Regions from separate parts of the Bacillus sp. AK124 genome, predicted to be linked through region 1. Evidence: riboswitches for the same ligand, from Rfam matches in the RefSeq annotation. Region 1 holds a riboswitch; the other holds the start of a gene.
The links. A riboswitch is a leader RNA that binds a small molecule or an ion and turns the genes downstream of it on or off. The one in region 1 is predicted to bind lysine.
Positions count from the first base shown of each region.

Region 2: another riboswitch for lysine. It lies ahead of M1E06_RS06510 (aspartate kinase); the one in region 1 lies ahead of M1E06_RS03920 (amino acid permease).

Region 1 is NZ_CP096378.1:803,836-813,012, reverse strand. Features, by position in the region: gene M1E06_RS03945 (sensor histidine kinase) at 1-620, opposite strand, end outside; gene M1E06_RS03940 (response regulator transcription factor) at 617-1,345, opposite strand; gene M1E06_RS03935 (ABC transporter ATP-binding protein) at 1,517-2,284, opposite strand; gene M1E06_RS03930 (FecCD family ABC transporter permease) at 2,348-3,361, opposite strand; gene M1E06_RS03925 (FecCD family ABC transporter permease) at 3,361-4,425, opposite strand; gene M1E06_RS03920 (amino acid permease) at 4,582-5,985, opposite strand; lysine riboswitch at 6,100-6,276, opposite strand; gene sspJ (small acid-soluble spore protein SspJ) at 6,436-6,576, opposite strand; gene M1E06_RS03910 (metal-dependent hydrolase) at 6,816-7,286, shown strand; gene M1E06_RS03905 (LTA synthase family protein) at 7,386-9,177, shown strand, end outside.
Region 2 is NZ_CP096378.1:1,289,902-1,299,078, reverse strand. Features, by position in the region: gene sdhA (succinate dehydrogenase flavoprotein subunit) at 1-339, opposite strand, end outside; gene M1E06_RS06520 (succinate dehydrogenase cytochrome b558 subunit) at 373-981, opposite strand; gene M1E06_RS06515 (YslB family protein) at 1,283-1,726, shown strand; gene M1E06_RS06510 (aspartate kinase) at 1,772-3,001, opposite strand; lysine riboswitch at 3,148-3,328, opposite strand; gene uvrC (excinuclease ABC subunit UvrC) at 3,393-5,165, opposite strand; gene trxA (thioredoxin) at 5,311-5,625, opposite strand; gene M1E06_RS06495 (electron transfer flavoprotein subunit alpha/FixB family protein) at 5,838-6,815, opposite strand; gene M1E06_RS06490 (electron transfer flavoprotein subunit beta/FixA family protein) at 6,865-7,638, opposite strand; gene M1E06_RS06485 (enoyl-CoA hydratase) at 7,670-8,446, opposite strand; gene M1E06_RS06480 (TetR/AcrR family transcriptional regulator) at 8,448-9,050, opposite strand.

The DNA.
Region 1 (9,177 bases):
TCAGTGATGCCCTGGCTGTAATCTATGTCCTGATAGAGCGAGTTCAACATTTTCCCTTTTTCGCTGAACAGATAAACCGATCCTTTGTTTTTCTTAATGAAATCAAGCGTGCTTTTTTTATAGGAAGAAAGGTCCGCCATATCCTTCTCTTCCTTTTCCAAATAGGACAGGATCGTATCGCTTTTCGACTCCCATCCGAATAGAATCACGTAGTCTTCACCATTGAAATTGGCAGACCAGAAGTTGACTTGATATTTTTTGATTCTTTTTTTGTCAAAGACTGATACGAGGTCTTCCCTGTGGTACTCCCTCTGAATTTCCGAAGGAAGGCGGTAGGAATAAACGGTTTTCTCCTTACCGTCTAATATTTGAAGCCAGCCTCCCTGTTTGTCGATAGCCGATTTCAAGATATCTTCAATCTGCCAATTATTATTGTCATCCACACTGACCCAGCTTTCAAAAGTGTCTGATGTGGCTTTTGCCAAGCCTGTATCCGCTTCGCTCTCGCTTAACCGGAGAGCGAAAAAGATGAAGGATAACAGCAGAGTGGCGAGGACAAGACCGAGAATCAGGAAAATCTGGCTGACAAAATGGAGAACGAGCTTTCCTCTCAGCTTCATCCTTCGCTCTCTTTTCTTGCAGGATTGGGAACGAACTTATAGCCAAGACCGCGAATCGTGACGATATATTCGGGGCTGCTCGGGTCTTTTTCGATTTTCTCCCTCAGTTTTCTGATATGTACCATAACGGTGTTGCTGTCTCCGTAAGATGGAACGCCCCACACTTTTTCATAAATTTGGTCCTTGGAAAGCACTCTGTTCGGATGATCGCAAAAATATTGCAGAAGCTGGAGAAGCTGTGCGGAGCAGCTGACCGTTTCTCCGTCCACGATCAGCTCCGCAAAATCGGGATGAAATGTAAACCGTTCATATTCGTAGGCTGAAGATACCGAAGCAGCTGCGACTTCTTTATGTATATACGTTCTTTTTAAATGCGCTTTAATCCTGGCAATTAACTCCAGAGGATTAAAAGGTTTTGTAATATAATCATCGGCTCCGTAGGCAAAACCTGACAGTTTATCGAGGTCCGATGTCTTCGCCGTTAAAAAGAAGATCGGGGCGTTGGTGTGCCGTCTGATTTCAGGGGATACATCAAATCCTGTCTGTCCCGGCATCATGACATCGAGAAGTATTAAGTGCACGGTATCCTTTTTCACGATGTCGAGCGCTTCTTCTGCGCTGCTCGCGGTCAGCACTTCTGAAAATCCTTCCTTCGTGAGGACGCGCTTGACCATTTGAACAATGGCGTCTTCGTCATCCACAATCAAAATTGTCGCATTTTCCAAAATCCTTCTTTCCTTTCTGTCTATATCATGTTTTGATATCCTCATCTTACCATCTATTATATCTTTATCGGCACCCGTTTTCTGATTTTAAAGTAAAAATAAACTTTTTTAGAAATGATTTTTTACTTTACGAAATCATGGAATAAAAAAACAGACATCGTCTGATGTCTGTCAGCCGGTTGCCAGCCTCTGATCCTCTTCTTTTTTCAATAGATCATAAGTCAGGCACACCGGTTTTCCTGTGCGCGGGTCTAAAATAATTTCCGCATCAATCTGAAACACTTTTTTCAATACCTCTGATGTCATGACTTCATGTGGAGCGCCCTCTTTGACAATTGCACCGGAGTTCAGCGCCACCATGTGATGGGCAAAGCGGGCGGCATGGTTGAGGTCGTGAATGACCATCAAAATCGTTCGGCCTTCTTCTTTGTTGAGCTTTTCCAGCAGTTGCAGAATTTCAAGCTGGTGCGCCAAGTCCAAATAGGTTGTCGGTTCGTCGAGCAGCAAGAGCTCCGTTTCCTGGGCAAGAGCCATCGCAATCCAGACGCGCTGGCGCTGTCCCCCGGAAAGGGCTTCGATCGGCCGGTCATAAAAAGGCAGCATTCCTGTCACTTCGAGAGACCATTCAACCATGCGGCGGTCATCGGCCGAGAGCCTGCCCATTCCCTTTTGATGAGGAAAACGGCCGTAAGAAACGAGCTCATATACGGTCAGACCGCCTGGCGCCTCAGGGGTCTGCGGAAGAATCGCCATCTGTTTGGCTATATCTTTCGTCGACATTTGGTGGATCGCTTTGCCGTTTAAATAAACGGCGCCCGTTCTAGAACGCTGTATGCGTGCCATCGTTTTTAATATGGTTGACTTGCCGCACCCGTTCGGACCGATCATGGTCGTTACTTTTCCTTTTGGTATGTGGAGGTTTAAGCTTTCGACTATCATCTGTTCTCCGTAGCCGATCCCCAGGTTGTTTGTTGAAAGAGACACCTTGCACCCTTCCCTTCTTTAATTTGTTTTCATGAGCAAATAGATAAAGTACGGCGCGCCTAAAGCGGCAATGACTAACCCTACGGGAATTTCCGAAGGCGCCAGTATCATCCTTCCGATTAAATCCGCCAGCAAAAAGAGCAATGCTCCGGTCAACGCGGAAGCCGGGATTAAAAGCTGATGCTTCGGCCCGACAAGCCTTCTGGCAATATGCGGAGCCACAAGACCGAGAAACGTAATATTCCCTCCAGCCGCTACACACGCGCCGCTCAGCGCGGCTGCCGACAGAAGCAGTATGCGCCGCTCCTTTTCAACTGCCGTTCCAAGCCCTGTTGCGAGCTGATCACCGAGATTCAGCACGTTTAAATAGCGCGCTTTGTAGAGAATAAAAGGAAGCAGCACGACAATCCAGGGCAGCACGGCCGAGACAAAGCTCCAGTTTGAACTCCATATATTTCCTGACAGCCAAACAGCCGCCTGCATAAAGTCATTCGGGTCCATTTTCAGCTGCAGCATTAAGATGGCCGCCGAAAACGCCGCATTCACTCCGATGCCGACCAGAACGAGGCGAATGGGATTCAAGCCTTTTTTCCACGCCAGCAAATAGATGGAAACGACTGCAAAGCAGGCTCCCAAAAATGCAAAAATCGGCAGGGAAAAAACGAATCCTTTTTGCAGATTTCCAACATTCCCCTGAAAATAAAAGATGAACAGCACAACGGCAAAACCTGCTCCCGTATTGATGCCCAATATCCCCGGATCGGCCAGGTCATTCCGCGATATCCCCTGCCAGACGGCTCCGGAGACAGCAACTCCCGCACCGATCAGCATGGCGAGGACCATGCGCGGCAAACGGAATTCAAATAATACAAGTTCATCCTGCGGCGTTCCGAAACCGAACAGTGTTTTCAATGTATCAAGCGGGGCGATGCGGATTTCTCCCATGTTCATGCTTAGTAAAAACACGGCGACCATCAGCACGGCCATGACGAGCATCACCGCAGCCGCCCGTCTGCTGTTTTTCTTGAGCATTACAGTCCACTCCTTTCCCTGCGGGCCAGATAGAGAAAGAATGGTACGCCGACAAGCGCCGTGACTGCTCCGACAGGTGTTTCGAACGGCGGATTGACCAGCCTTGCCGCAATATCCGCATAGATCAGCAGGACGGCGCCAAGCACCGCTGAGCATGGAATGATCCAGCGGTAATCAACCCCGACCAGAAAGCGGGTAATATGCGGAATGATCAATCCGATAAAACCGATTGCCCCGGCAACGGACACAGCGGCACCCGTCAGCAGAACAACCGACACGATTCCGATCGCTTTCACCGTCTTCGTATATTGCCCGAGCCCTTTCGCCAGCTCCTCTCCCAAGCTTAGAACCGTAATGGAACGGGCGATGACAAAAACGACGGCCAAACCGAGAGCTGCCGCCGGAACCAACAACTGAATGCTGAGCCATTTCGTGCCAGCGACACCTCCGGCATACCAAAAACTGACGTCGCGCGCCACATCAAAATGGATCGCAATGCTCGTAGAAAGAGCGCTCAGAAATGTGCCGACAGCCGTACCGGCCAAAGCCAGCTTTACAGGCGTAAGACCGCCTTTTGAAAACATTCCGATCGCAAAAACGAGTCCCGCTCCAAGACCCGCGCCGGCAAACGACCAGATCATCAGCCCGACCGATGAGGTTCCCGGAAAAAAAGCAAACGCGACAGCAATTGCGAAAGCTGACCCGTGCGTGACGCTCATAATTTCCGGCGATGCGAGAGGGTTTCTCGTCATCCCCTGCATCACGGCTCCGGAAACCGCCAAGCAGGCGCCCACAAGAGCCGCACTTACCGTCCTTGGCAGTCTGAGTTCCTGAATAATTTGATGGGCCGTATTTTTCGCATCAAAATGAAAAATGGCGTCCCAAACCGTTCCAAGCTTTATATCAGCCGCACCGAGCGCAATCGATAATGCGGCGCCAAACAGCAGTAGCATGATTCCGCCGGCCAGGACAAAAACAGCTCCAAGCGGACGGCTGATCGGTTTCTGTTCTTCATCAGGGCCATCCGCGCTGTTGATACGATGTATGTTTTTGCAAGAGCTCACTCGATGCCATTCCTTTCGATCTTTTTAACCGATAACGATTATCATTTTCATTTTATAGTATAACAGGCCTAAGCGGAAATTTTAATCAAAAATTTCGGCGGGAATCAAAAAGCCAGCCGATCTTCTGCTAAAAGACCCGGCTGGCAAAGAACTTTATCACACTTGATTATTTTTGAACTTTTTGTAGACGAACGGGTAGATCGCAAGACCGACGAAAAACAGCCCGATTCCCAAGATAAAGGTGGTTAAGTCAGACGTACCTGAAACGATGACCCATAAAGAATACACCAGAGCAGCCAAAGCGATGATGCCGTCCCCTGTTCTTGAACCTTTCAGTTCACCGTATGTCTCCCCTTTGAGGATGAGCTTCAAGCTGAAAACAGCCGCTACAAGATAAGGCACAAGGTAAGCGAGCGTCGCCGACGTTGTTAAAAACGTAAAGGCCTCGCTGATCGTTCCCGAAACCGTTGAGAAAATAAAGATCTGCGACATCACGTTTGTGACGATCAATGAATTAACCGGGCTTCCCTTTTTGTTCGTTTTCGCAAAGAAAGCAGGAAAATCACCGGCCTTTGCCGCCTGATACGGAACCTCTGCGCCGATTAAAATCCAGCCGAGCATCGATCCAAACAAAGAAACGATTGCCAAGACCGCCATAATTACGCTGCCAAAGCTGCCGATGATCACGTGCAGCACATCAACGAACGGTTTATCCGAGGCCTGGAGCTGATCGTGCGGGATGACGCCCATCGTTATTAAAGTGATGACCATATAAATGCCGAGCGCAATTAACAATCCGGTAATCGTCGCGCGTTTGACATCGCGCTGGGATGATGCGCGCCCTGATAAGATTACCGCAGACTCGATGCCGACAAACGCCCACAGCGTTGAAATCGCCGCATTGTGAACCTGTCCGCCCAGCCCAATACTTTTGCCTTCTGATTCGATTGGAAAATAAAATGATTCGAATAAAGCCGTCTGAAAAACGAACAAACCTGCAACAATAAATAGGACAAACCCAAGCACTTTTGAAAAAGTTGCTAAAAAGTTCAGTTTGCCCGCTCCATTTATGCTGGAGACTAAGATGAAATGCGTCCCCCATAACAAGATTGTACATACGATAAATGTCAAGAGCTGGCCGAGTGTAACGGGGTGGCCGCCGAGTTCAATCAGCTCGCGTCCGTCAGTTAAGATCGGCAGGAAAGTCGTCAAATAGCCTGCAAGGCTTGTAATGATGGCCACGTTGCTGATCCAGCTTGCCACCCAATACCCCCATACCATTGTAAAACCTGCCGCATTCCCTTTTTTAGGGTCTGAGAATAAAGCTCTTGCATAGCTTTGCGGACCTGCTTTAAGATCCGGGCGGCGAATGGATAAATGACCGAATACAAGGGCGATCATCAGCACCCCCGCACCCGTCACCAGCCATGCCGCCGTTACGCCGAACGGGCTTGCCGTCTGGGCGAGTGTGCTGGGGAGCATAAAAATCCCTGAGCCGACCATATTGCCGACAACAAAAGCGGTAAGAAGCCAGAAGCCCCATTTTTTTGTCTGTTCCATAAGATATAACCTCCGAGCATTTTATAAAAAATATGCCGGACCAGACCGTGAGATCATTCAAAATAAAAAAAGCATGAACAAAAGTCCATGCTTTGGTTAAACATACACTCTTGATCTCCGGATAGCCCTCCGCGGGAAAACCCGCGGCAGTCCTGCACTTATTCAATGCAGACCCAGCATAAAGAATGAATGGCTTCCTTATGCTTCGGCGCTGATGCCTTTTGCATATGATCATCGGCCCCATCAGCCTCACACATGCGACTCATCATCCGCGCAACCTCTACCTCACTAAGAGTTAAGAGTGAGGATTTATCACATATTCTGAAAAGAGGTTACCAGAGAAATTTTAATCTGTCAAAGGGAAGTGATGGAAAAACGGACAGCCGCGCCAAAAGGCCGCCTGTTTCGGCAGCCTTCTGCAGAATGGAAGACGGCGCTTCCATCTGTCATTTATCGGTTGTTTTTCTTTTTGTTGACCGCCTCTTGCAAAGGGTCTCCTTTCAGCGCTTGTCCTGCATCTTCAAGCGCCCCCCGAACGGCGTTTTGGTCCTTTTCCTTATTTCCTCTATCTTTATTGAAGAAAATACCCAAATGAATCACCTCTTTAAAAATGTGGTACAATTTTAATTTGGCTTATCACTTTAAAATTATGCAGAACCTTGAATGTGTTTTTTAACTGAAAACACCATATTCTAGATGTAAACATGCTGATTGCCTCAGGAAAATGCGTTTTTTGCCTGACAAGTTGCCACCATCTGTCTTGAAGGCCGCCAGAACTCTTGATATAGTTTTCATTAGGAAATTGTTATAGGTCTTAAAGGAGAAGCGATATGACAGGAAAAACACACATCATGGGAGGGGTCGCTTCTTGCACGGCTGCTGCTTATTTTTACGGATATGATCCAGTGTTCATGACAGCTTCGGGCGTTATCGGAGCATTGATTCCGGATATTTGCCATACAAAGAGCAAGATCGGCAGAAGGCTACCGATTTTATCAGCAGTGGTCAGTTCTGTCTTCGGGCACAGGACGTTTACACACAGCCTGCTCTTTTTGCTCATCACGGCATTTGCGGCACATTTATATTTTACAGATCAGAGCATTTTTGTCGGATTGATGGCCGGAATGGCGAGCCATCTGCTCCTTGATGCCGGGACTGTAAACGGCATCAAACTTTTCTTTCCGTCCGCCATTAAGGTTCGGCTGCCCCTTTATATTAAAACCGGCGGGAAGGCGGAACAAGGCGTTCTGACTGTGCTCACCGTTGTTTCGTGCTATTTTATTGCGAACTTGATCGCCTGACGAAAGGGACGGTTTGACCGATTGCTGTATTATGCTTTGTTCAGTCGTTTTATCTTGGTGTTGTTTACCTGCGGGGATTATATGTGAGGAGCTATTTATATGAAAGAACAATTTTTTAAAAAGCAGTGGTTTTTATGCCTATCCATATTTTTTATGTGGATGAAAACGTACTTCATCTACAAGCTGGGCTTTAATTTACAAATCGACAACGCACTTCAGGAATTGATCCTGTTTATCAACCCGCTTAGCTTTCTCATCCCTGTACTCGGCATCAGCCTCTTTTTTCGCGAAAAAACGCAGCGCCTCTATTTAATCGGGGCTAATGTCGTCCTGACGGGCATCTTGATTGCAAACAGTATTTTCTATGGTTTCTACATCGATTTCATCACTGTTCCCGTCCTGTTCCAGGCAAAAAACCTCGGGGGGCTTGGGAGCAGTTTTCAGGAGCTGTTCAATCCGGTTTTCATCGCGCTTTTTCTGGATTTGGTTCTTTTGGTCTGGCTGGCAAAAACGCGCACTAGAACCGGCAAAAAGCTTTCCGCTAAAGCCGTTAAGATCTACTACGCGGCAGCCGCCGGCACAGTACTGTTTAATCTCGCCCTGTCGGAGCTGGATCAGCCGAAGTTTTTAAGCTACTCCTACGACAGGGAAGTGCTTGTAAAAAACATCGGCTTATATCAGTTTCATCTGTTGGACGGCATTTCACAGACCTTTAATTTGACACAAAAAGCTGTCGCTGATGAAAACAGCCTGGCAACGATCGAGAACTACACAAACGCTGACTACAGCAAACCGAACCAAGATATGTTCGGGATTGCCGAAGGACGAAACGTCATCTTTGTAACGCTTGAATCCACTCAGACATTTGTCATTAATGAAAAGGTGAACGGGCAGGAAATCACGCCGTTCTTAAACAAATTCATTCAAAAAAGCTATTATTTCGACCATTTTTATCAGCAGACCGAACAGGGAAAAACGTCCGATTCGGAATTCATTGTCGCCAATTCGCTCTATCCGTCTCTGAGCGGTTCGGTGTTTTTTACGAAGAGCGAAAATGCGTACAATTCGATGTATAAAACACTGGCGAACCACGATTACAGAACATCGGTTTTCCACGCCAACCATAAAAAATTCTGGAACAGGGACGTCATGTACAAAGCCCTTGGCATCGACAGCTTTTATGACGTCTCCCATTTTCATGTGACACCTGAAAATTCAACGGGCTGGGGGCTGAAGGATAAGGAGTTTTTAACGCAATCGGCCGACTTGATGAAAGACTTGCCGCAGCCCTTTTACAGCAACCTGATCACATTGACGAACCACTTTCCGTTCCAAATTGATGATAAGGATAAGCTGATCGATGAATACGACTCGGACAGTGAGATTTTAAACCGGTATGTCACGACGGTACGCTATGAAGACGAATCATTGAAGCATTTCATTGCAAAACTGAAGAAAAACGGCCTTTACGACAATTCCGTGATCGTCTTCATGGGAGATCACTACGGCATATCAGAAGCGCACAACGATGCGCTGGCTCAATTTTTGGGCAAAGACGAAATCACCCCTTACGATACCGTTCAGCTGCAGCGTGTGCCGCTGATTATCCACATTCCGGGGGTAACGGATCAAGACCCGAAAACGATATCTGAAACAGGCGGCCAAATTGATGTCAAACCGACATTGCTCCATTTGCTCGGAATTGATACAAAAGGCATGATTCAATTCGGTAATGACCTGTTTTCGAACGAAAGAATGCCTTTCGCTGTGTTAAGAAACGGCAGCTTTATAACAGATGATTATATCTACACGAAAAATACGTGCTACAGCAAAAAAACCGGGGACATGATCAACGACAGTGAGGACAAATACGGTCCGCTCATAGAGAAGG
Region 2 (9,177 bases), 490 kb from region 1:
GAAGTCAAGCAGCCCTTCAGGTGTTCTGTTAAACATGACGCCCATGCGGTCAAGCAAATGAATAATCGACGGCGCCGCATCACACATCGCTTTGACCGGCGGCTGGTTGGCCAGAAAGTCGCCTCCGTAAACGGTATCGTCAAAATGCTCCCAAGGGGAGTCGCCTTCACCTTTTGTATTGACCGCTCCGTTGATTCCGCCCTGCGCACATACGGAATGTGAGCGCTTAACGGGAACGATCGAAAATAGTTTTACATTTGTTCCTGCTTCCGCAGCTTTAATGGTCGCCATCAGACCCGCAAGTCCTCCGCCGACAACGATGATGCTTGAATTGCTCATGCCTGCCCCACTCCCTCTAGTAATCTAGTTCTTTTACACAAATGCCAAAATCGCTCTCAGCCCTACATAGGACAACACAACAAAGACTCCCATTGTCACAAACGTGGCGATTCGCTGTGAGCGAGGAGAAACGGTGATTCCCCAAGTGACAGCAAACGACCATAAACCGTTTGAAAAGTGGAAGATTGTTGAGAGGACACCTACAATGTAAAAGCCGAGCATGATCGGGGAGCTCAAAATATCAGCCATCATGTCAAAGTTTACTTCTGCCCCCATTTGGGCGGCAATCCGTGTTTGCCACACGTGCCAGCTGACAAAAATCAAGGTAACGATTCCTGTAATCCGCTGCAGAACGAACATCCAGTTTCTAAAAAATCCGAATCTGTTCGCATTGTTTTTCGCTGTAAAAGCTATGTATACTCCATAAACAGCATGATAAATCAGCGGAAGGAAAATCACGAAGATTTCCAAGACGTACCTGAACGGCAGGTTTTCCATAAAGTGAGCGGCGTTATTAAACGCCTCTGCTCCGCTTGCCGCAAAATGGTTGACAACCAAATGCTGGATTAAAAATATGCCTACCGGTATGACGCCAAGCAAAGAATGCAGTCTTCGATAAACAAACTCTCTGTTCCCGGCCATTGCTTTACCCCCTAGTTGAAAAGTGCAGTAAAAATGAAAGGTCTCCTATCCCCCGTCCTGTTTCAAATATCGCACTTTGTTAAGTTTTTATGACAATTTCATTTTACTCCTATGAGAAATAGGCGTCAAGAAAACGCGTACATAAATTGAAATTTTCTAAAATTTAATCATATTTTAGAAAATTTTATTTTATCAAAATATAAATATATCAGATTTTTTTCTTCCTAATTGCATGTCCCCGCTGTAATCTTTCACCCCATTTAAGCTATAATAAACGGAGAAAAGAGGGGAGACATTGGATATGAACAAATATGAAGCAAACTTAGCGCAATTAAAAGAGCTGGAAGTCTCCGCATATGGCTATGAGTTGATCAGGGAAGTGCTGCTTCCCGATATGCTGGGACAAGACTACGCAGATATGATGTACTGGGCGGGAAAAAAGCTCGCCCGCAAGTTCCCGCTTGAATCCAGGGAGGATCTTCCCGCTTTCTTTCTGGATGCAGGCTGGGGAACGCTTACGATCGCCCATTCAAAAAAACAGGAGCTTGAGTTTGAGCTCGAAGGCCCGCTGGTCTCAAACCGCCTCAAATATCAAAAGGAACCCTGCTTTCAGCTCGAAGCCGGATTTATCGCCGAGCAAATCCAGCTGATGAACGAACAAATTGCCGAATCGTATGAACAAGTGAAAAAAAGAGCCGGAAAAGTTGTTTTAACTGTAAAATGGGATTTGAAAGACCCGGCATAACTATGCAAAAAAGGCGGAGACTGCAAAAGTCCCGCCTTTTTCTTTTTAAATGACTGCTGTCTGCTTTGACAGTTCAAAAGCATCATGCAGCGCTTCAACGGCTTTCACCATATCGCCTTCGTTGACGACAGTCGAAACTTTGATTTCGGATGTGCTGACCATTTTGACCTGGATGTTTTTTTCCGCCAGCACAGCGAACATTTCCGCTGCTACTCCCGGGTTGGAGATCATGCCTGAACCGACGATCGAGACTTTGGCCAGCCTGTTTTCCGTTTCAATCTGTTCATAGTCGAGCGCGTCTTTGTATTCTTCGAGAACTTCGACCGTCCGTTTTAAGTCTTCCGTTTTCACGGAGAAAGAAATCGACGTTTGGCTTGTGCTTGTCACTGATTGAATGATGATGTCAACGTTGATGTTCTGTTTAGCGAGCGTTGTAAAAATCGTTGACAGCGTCGTCAAGCCGCTCGCCAGGCCGCATACGGTCACGCGTGTGATCTGATCTTCAAATGCAATGCCTCTTACGATTAAATTCTGTTCCATTGATGATTCCTCCTCGATTAATGTGCCGGCTTCTTTTTCGGTGCTTGAACGGACTTCCAAAGGTACCTGATAGTTTTTCGCGAACTCAACAGCTCTCGGGTGCAGGACGCCTGCTCCAAGATTGGCAAGCTCAAGCATTTCATCGTAGGAGATTCCGGCCAGCTTCCGCGCTGTTTTCACATAGCGGGGATCGGTTGTGAAAACCCCCGGTACATCGGTGTAAATGTCGCATTTATCGGCTTTCAGGGCAGCTGCGAGGGCAACGGCTGTCGTATCTGATCCGCCTCTGCCGAGCGTTGTGATTTCACCTTCCGCTGTCGTCCCCTGGAATCCGGCGACAACGGCGATTTTCCCTTCATTCAGACGCTCTTTCAGCTTGCCTGTATCAATGTTCGTAATTCTTGCGTTGCCGTGAATATTTTCGGTTTCGATGCCGGCCTGCCAGCCTGTATAGGAAACCGCATCATACCCCTTGTTCTGCAAAGCCATTGTCAACAGCGAAATTGTCACCTGTTCTCCTGTTGTCAGCAGCATATCCATTTCCCTGCTGCCCGGCTGCTCGGTAATTTCCTTAGCAAGCGCGACGAGGGAATCCGTCGATTTGCCCATCGCTGAAACGACGACGACAACATCATGACCGCGCTGTTTTTCTTCGATGACACGGTTTGCGACATTCAATATTTTTTCCACTGATCCTACTGAAGTTCCGCCAAATTTTTGGACGATGAGACCCATCAAATACCACCCTTTTTGTTTTCGTTCGTGCTTGTTTATGTATGAAGAGGAAAACTTGACCGGCGGGCTGTACGTTTTTTCGTACAAAAAAAGCAATGAGAGAAATTCCCTCATTGCTTTAACCAACAAAATGCCGATGATTTTAACAACGAGATAGCCCTCCAAGAAATGATTTCTTGACAGCCTTACATTTATTCAATGTAAAGCCAGCAGGAAAAACGAATGGATTTTTTCCCCGCTTCGGCGACGCTCCCCTTTCAGCTTTTTTCATCGGAATCCATCTTCCTCATCAAGCCTACTCTTGAAGTTCGCACCTCTATCTTCACCATATCACACGATCTTATTATGAAATTAGTACAAATTCTATCAGATTCTTTTTAAAAGTTCAACATTATTTTTTCAGAGCCTCTTCAATCAGCTGCGCCGTCTTCAGGGGGATGCCGAGCTTGCGGATATCTTCGGCGCTCGCTTCCTTCATTTTCTTAACGGAACCGAAATGTTTTAACAGCAGTTTTTTCCGCTGTTCGCCGACGCCCGGTATGCCGTCGAGCACCGATTGAAATGCGCTTTTTCCTCTGAGCTGCCTGTGGAAGCTGATCGCAAACCTGTGAACTTCATCCTGAATGCGCTGAAGCAGGTAAAATTCCTGGCTGTTCCGCTCAAGCTGGACGATCTCAAGGGGGTCGCCGATCAAAAGGTTGGAAGTTCTGTGTTTATCATCTTTCACCAGACCGGCAACAGGGACATCGAGCCCCAATTCATTTTCCAAAACGTCAAGGGCGGCAGACACCTGGCCTTTTCCGCCGTCGATCAATACTAAATCAGGCAGCGGCAGATTCTCTTTCAGCACCCTTGTATATCTTCTTCTGATGACTTCGCGCATTGACCCGTAGTCGTCAGGGCCTTCAACCGTCTTAATCTTATATTTGCGGTACTCTTTTTTATGCGGTTTTCCGTCGAGAAAGACGACCATCGCCGAAACGGGGTCCGTTCCTTGAATATTTGAATTATCAAACGCTTCAATTCGGTACGGCGTGTAGATGCCCAGTGCTTTGCCGAGCTTTTCAATCGCGCCGATCGTCCGCTCTTCGTCCCGTTCAATGAGCGAAAACTTCTCTTTCAAAGCGAGCTTTGCATTTTTATGGGCAAGGAGCAGCAGGTCTTTCTTCGCTCCCCTTTTCGGCTGGCGCACGTTCACGTCCAAAAGCTCCTCAATCATGTCCTTATCGACGCTGTCTGGAACTAAAATTTCCCTTGGGAGGAAATGGTTGTTTTTTGAGTAAAATTGCCCGATGAACGTCAAAAACTCCTCGTCTGCTTCCCTGTATAAAGGAAACATGCTGACATCTCTTTCAATCAATTTGCCCTGCCTGATAAAGAAGACCTGGACGCACATCCAGCCCTTGTCATACGAATAGGCAAATACATCGCGGTCAACCATGTCATTCAGCATCATTTTCTGTTTTTCCATCGTTGACTCGATATGGGCCATTTGATCGCGGAATTCTTTCGCCCGTTCGAACTGCAGGTTTTCCGAGGCTTCGAGCATTTTTGCTTCAAGTTCTTTCTTGACTTCATTGTATCCGCCCTTTAAAAAGCGGGTGATTTCTTCTGTGAGCTGTCGGTTTGTCTCCTCAGACACATCATATACGCATGGCGCCAGACATTGTCCGAGATGATAGTACAAACAGACGCGGTCCGGCAGTTTGGCGCACTTTCTGAGCGGATAGAGGCGGTCCAGCAGCTTTTTTGTTTCCCTCGCAGCCTGGACATTGGGATACGGCCCGAAATAGCGGCCTTTGTCTTTTTTGACCTTCCTCGTGACAATCAGCTTCGGATGCCGCTCGTTCGTGATTTTAATAAACGGGTAGCTTTTATCATCTTTCAGCATCACGTTATATTTCGGGTCGTACTTTTTGATTAAATTCATTTCAAGAATGAGCGCTTCGATGTTCGAGGAGGTGACAATGTATTCAAAATCTTCAATTTCACTGACAAGACGCTGTGTTTTGGCATCATGGGACCCGCTGAAATAGGAGCGGACCCTGTTTTTTAAGATTTTCGCTTTCCCGACGTAGATGACGGTATCCTGCCTGTCTTTCATCAAGTAGCAGCCAGGCTGATCCGGGAGAAGGGCCAGCTTTTCTTTGATTTTTTTGTTCATCAAAAATCCTTCCTTGTTTCGGCGTTTTTTCTTCATTTCAGTTTACCATGACCGACCGTACGTTCGCTACAATTGGAGAAGGAAGACGGGGCGTTGTAAGAAAAAAGCGATCCCTTTGGAATCGCCTTTTTCACAGGTTTCTATTTTACAAATGTTTGTTGACCAGTTCTTCAAGGGCTTCTTTCGGTTTAAAGCCGACAGATGTTTCAACCACTTCGCCGTCTTTTAGTATGAGGAGAGTCGGGATGCTCATCACGCCGTATTTGCCGGCAGTTTCTTGGTTTTCGTCAACATCGATTTTTACGATTTTCAGTTTGTCTCCCATTTCTTGATCAAGCTCTTCAAGTACCGGCGCGATCATTTTGCAAGGTCCGCACCAAGGAGCCCAGAAGTCGGCAAGAACTACGCCTTCACTTGTTTCAGATGAGAATGTTTGATCAGTTGCTTTTACGATAGCCATTCTTTCATTCCTCCAATTGTGAAATTATGCTTTTTAGTATAGCATCTCCCTTTGGTTCACGCTAACATAATGCTTGATTATACATTTCCCTATCTGCGCAGTTTTACACATCGGGATTTTAGCCTTTCTAAAAATGTCCTTATTCCATGTTATTTTGCAAAAGGCGGAAATGTGCCTATGTAAAAAGCCGGCCATTTCAGGCCGGCTTTTGATCAAGTACTGACGCTCAGCTTTTTAAATTCTTCCGTGAGCAGCGGAACGATTTCAAATAAGTCGCCGACGATCCCGTAGTCGGCAATTTTAAAGATGTCGGCTTCCGGATCTTTGTTGATGGCAACGATGATTTTGCTGTTTGACATCCCTGCGAGGTGCTGAATCGCTCCTGAAATGCCGCAGGCGATATATAAGTCTGGAGTTACGACTTTGCCGGTCTGGCCGATTTGAAGCGAATAGTCGCAGTAGTCTGCGTCACAGGCTCCCCTTGAAGCGCCGACCGCGCCGCCCAGTACGTCGGCAAGCTCCTGCAGCGGTTTAAAGCCTTCCTCGCTTTTGACGCCGCGGCCGCCGGCTACGATGATTTTCGCTTCAGACAAATCGACGCCTTCGGACGTTTTTTTGACAATGTCCTTGATAACCGTTCTGATGTCCCGAATATCCGCTTCGATGCTTTCGACCGCTCCCGTTCGCGTCTCATCTTTGTCGAGCGGGGCAATATTATTCGGTCTGATCGTTGCAAAAATCGTTTCATCTTCGGAAATGATCCGCTCAAACGCTTTGCCTGAGTAGATCGGTCTTGTAAACACGATGTTGCCGCCGGCTACTTCGACGTTGACGGCATCTGATATCAGCCCTGTTCCCATACGGGCTGCAAGCTTCGGCGACAAGTCTTTGCCCATTGACGTATGGCCGAAAATGATCACGTCCGGACTTTCGCGCTCAATGATCGGCATAAAGGCTTGAACATAGCCGTCAGACGTATAGTTTTTCAAGAGCGGGTTTTCGGCTGTAAGCACTCTGTCAGCGCCGTAATGGATCAGTTGTGCCGCATCGCTTGAAACGCTTTCACCGAAGAGAACACCGATCACCTCTCCCCCTTCGGCAACCGTTTTTCCTGCGGCTATCGCTTCGAATGTCACATTTCTCAACGAACCGTCCCTGAACTCTCCCAATACGATAACTTTTTTGCTCATGTCCATTTCCCCCTGTATTTTAATGACCGTGTTTTTGCTCCCTTCGGCTTCAAACGACCTTTGCTTCGCTTCTCAGCAGTGATACAAGGTCTGCCGCCTGCTGTTCCGGCTCCCCTTCAAGGATTTTCCCGGCTTCTTTTTTCGGAGGCAGGAACCGTTCGATCGTTTTTGTTTTGGCGGCCACGTCTTCCTCGTCGATGTCCAGATCATCAAGTTCAAGCTCCTCAAGAGGCTTTTTCTTCGCCTTCATGATTCCCGGAAGTGACGGATAACGCGGTTCGTTCAACCCCTGCTGTGCAGTCGCTACGATTGGAAGCGACGTTTGGATCACTTCAAGGTCACCCTCGGCGTCGCGTTCCGCTTCAACATCTCCGCCGTTTACCGTCAGCTTTGTAATCGTCGTGATACAAGGGATGCCGAGCAGCTCGGCCAAACGAGGCGCCACCTGTCCCGATCCCCCGTCGATCGCCACATTCCCGCCGAGTATCATGTCATACTCGCGGTCTTTCAAATAGTTGTATAGGATGGCTGACGCCGTATATTGGTCCGCTTCTTCCAGATCGTCTTCAATGTTGATCAAAACGGCTTTGTCGCACCCCATCGCCAGAGCCGTCCTGAGTTCTTTTTCAGCTTCTTCCTCGCCGACTGTGACAACCGTAATCTCACCGCCGTGCTTCTCCTTCAGCTGAAGCGCTTCTTCAATGGCGTACTCATCGTACGGGTTGATGATGAATTCCGCTCCATCCGTGCTGATTTCCCCTTGTTCAATCTGAATTTTCTCCTCTGTATCAAACGTGCGCTTCATTAAGACATAAATGTTCATGTTCTATTCATCCCCTTTGTTTTCACGTTTGTTATTTCCCTTTAAAATGCGGCTTCCGCTTTTCAAGAAATGCCTGAATCCCTTCCTTCGCATCCTCCGATTGGAACACTTCGCCGAAGTATTTTCCTTCCAGCTTGAGGCCGCCTTCATACGAATACACTTTGCTCGAATTCAGGAGTTCAATGACATAAGCCATCGTCTGCGGACTTTTTTCAGCGAATTTTCGCGCGAGCTCTTGTGCCTTTTGCAGCACTTCTTCTTCATTCGCCGCCAAAATCGTGACAAGGCCGTATTCAAAAGCTTCCTTGCCGGATATCGGCTCTGATGTCCCGATCATTTCAAGCGCTTTGGCGGTGCCCACATACTTCGGAAGGCGCTGCGTTCCCGCAAAGCCGGGAATGATTCCGAGATTCAGTTCGGGAAGGCCGAGCTTAGCGCTCTCCTCGGCAATCCGGATGTGGCATGCCATCGCAAGCTCCAGACCTCCTCCAAGAGCAGCTCCGTGAATCGCGGCGATCACGGGCTTTGGAAAAGATTCTACTTTTTCGAAAATCTGCTGGCCTTTATCAGCCAAATTTGCATAATCAGACCCGTCCATCAATGATGTAAACTCTTTAATGTCAGCGCCTGCCGAGAAAAATCTTCCTTCCCCGTGAATCACGACGCTTCTGACATCCTGACGTTCTGAAAGCTCCTCAAGACATGCGGAAAGGTCTTCAAGCACTTGCGTCGATAGCGCATTTGCCGGCGGGTGCTGAATCGTAATGGTTGCGATATAGTCGTCTACGGCGTATGTTAATGCTGCCATTTTATTTCTCCTCCTTCGTCTTTTGGCTGCCGAACCCATGGATCAGCAATTCATGAATGCTGTCTGCCAGCTTTGGCAGATCGTATTTTTGATCATTCATCACCCAGGTTGTAACCGTCTCATCCACCGTACCGAAAATCATCTGCTTCGCCAGGCGGACATCAAGCGTGCTCTTAAATTCTCCCGCTTCTTTTCCTTCGGTGATGATGTCTTCCAGGATCGTCAAGTACCCTTTGAGAATCTCATTGATTTTCAGCCTCAGCTCAAGATTCGACTGCCTCAGCTCAAGCTGGGTGACAATCGCGAGGTGGCGATCGCTGCTGAGCAGTTCAAAGTGCTTTTTGATGAACAGCGTGAGCTTTTCTGTCGCCGAATTTGTCACTTCCATTTCTTCGTTCATCTGCTCGATAAACTGTCCCATTTTCTCTTTGAATAGCGAGATGAGAATATCTTCTTTGTTTTTAAAATAAAGATAAATGGTGCCGTCCGCCACTCCGGCCTGCTTGGCGATTTTCGAAACCTGCGCCTGATGGTATCCGTTTTCTGCAATCACAATGACAGCTGCGTCGATAATCTGCATATACTTTGGTCTCTTTTGTTTCAATTGGCTTCGTTCCTTTCAAATTAATGAATGAATACTCATTCATGAGTTTATCGTAAATAAAAATGGACGCTTTGTCAAGAAGCTAAACTCAAATCGCACCACAAAAGCATGCCGTCAAAATCGACGG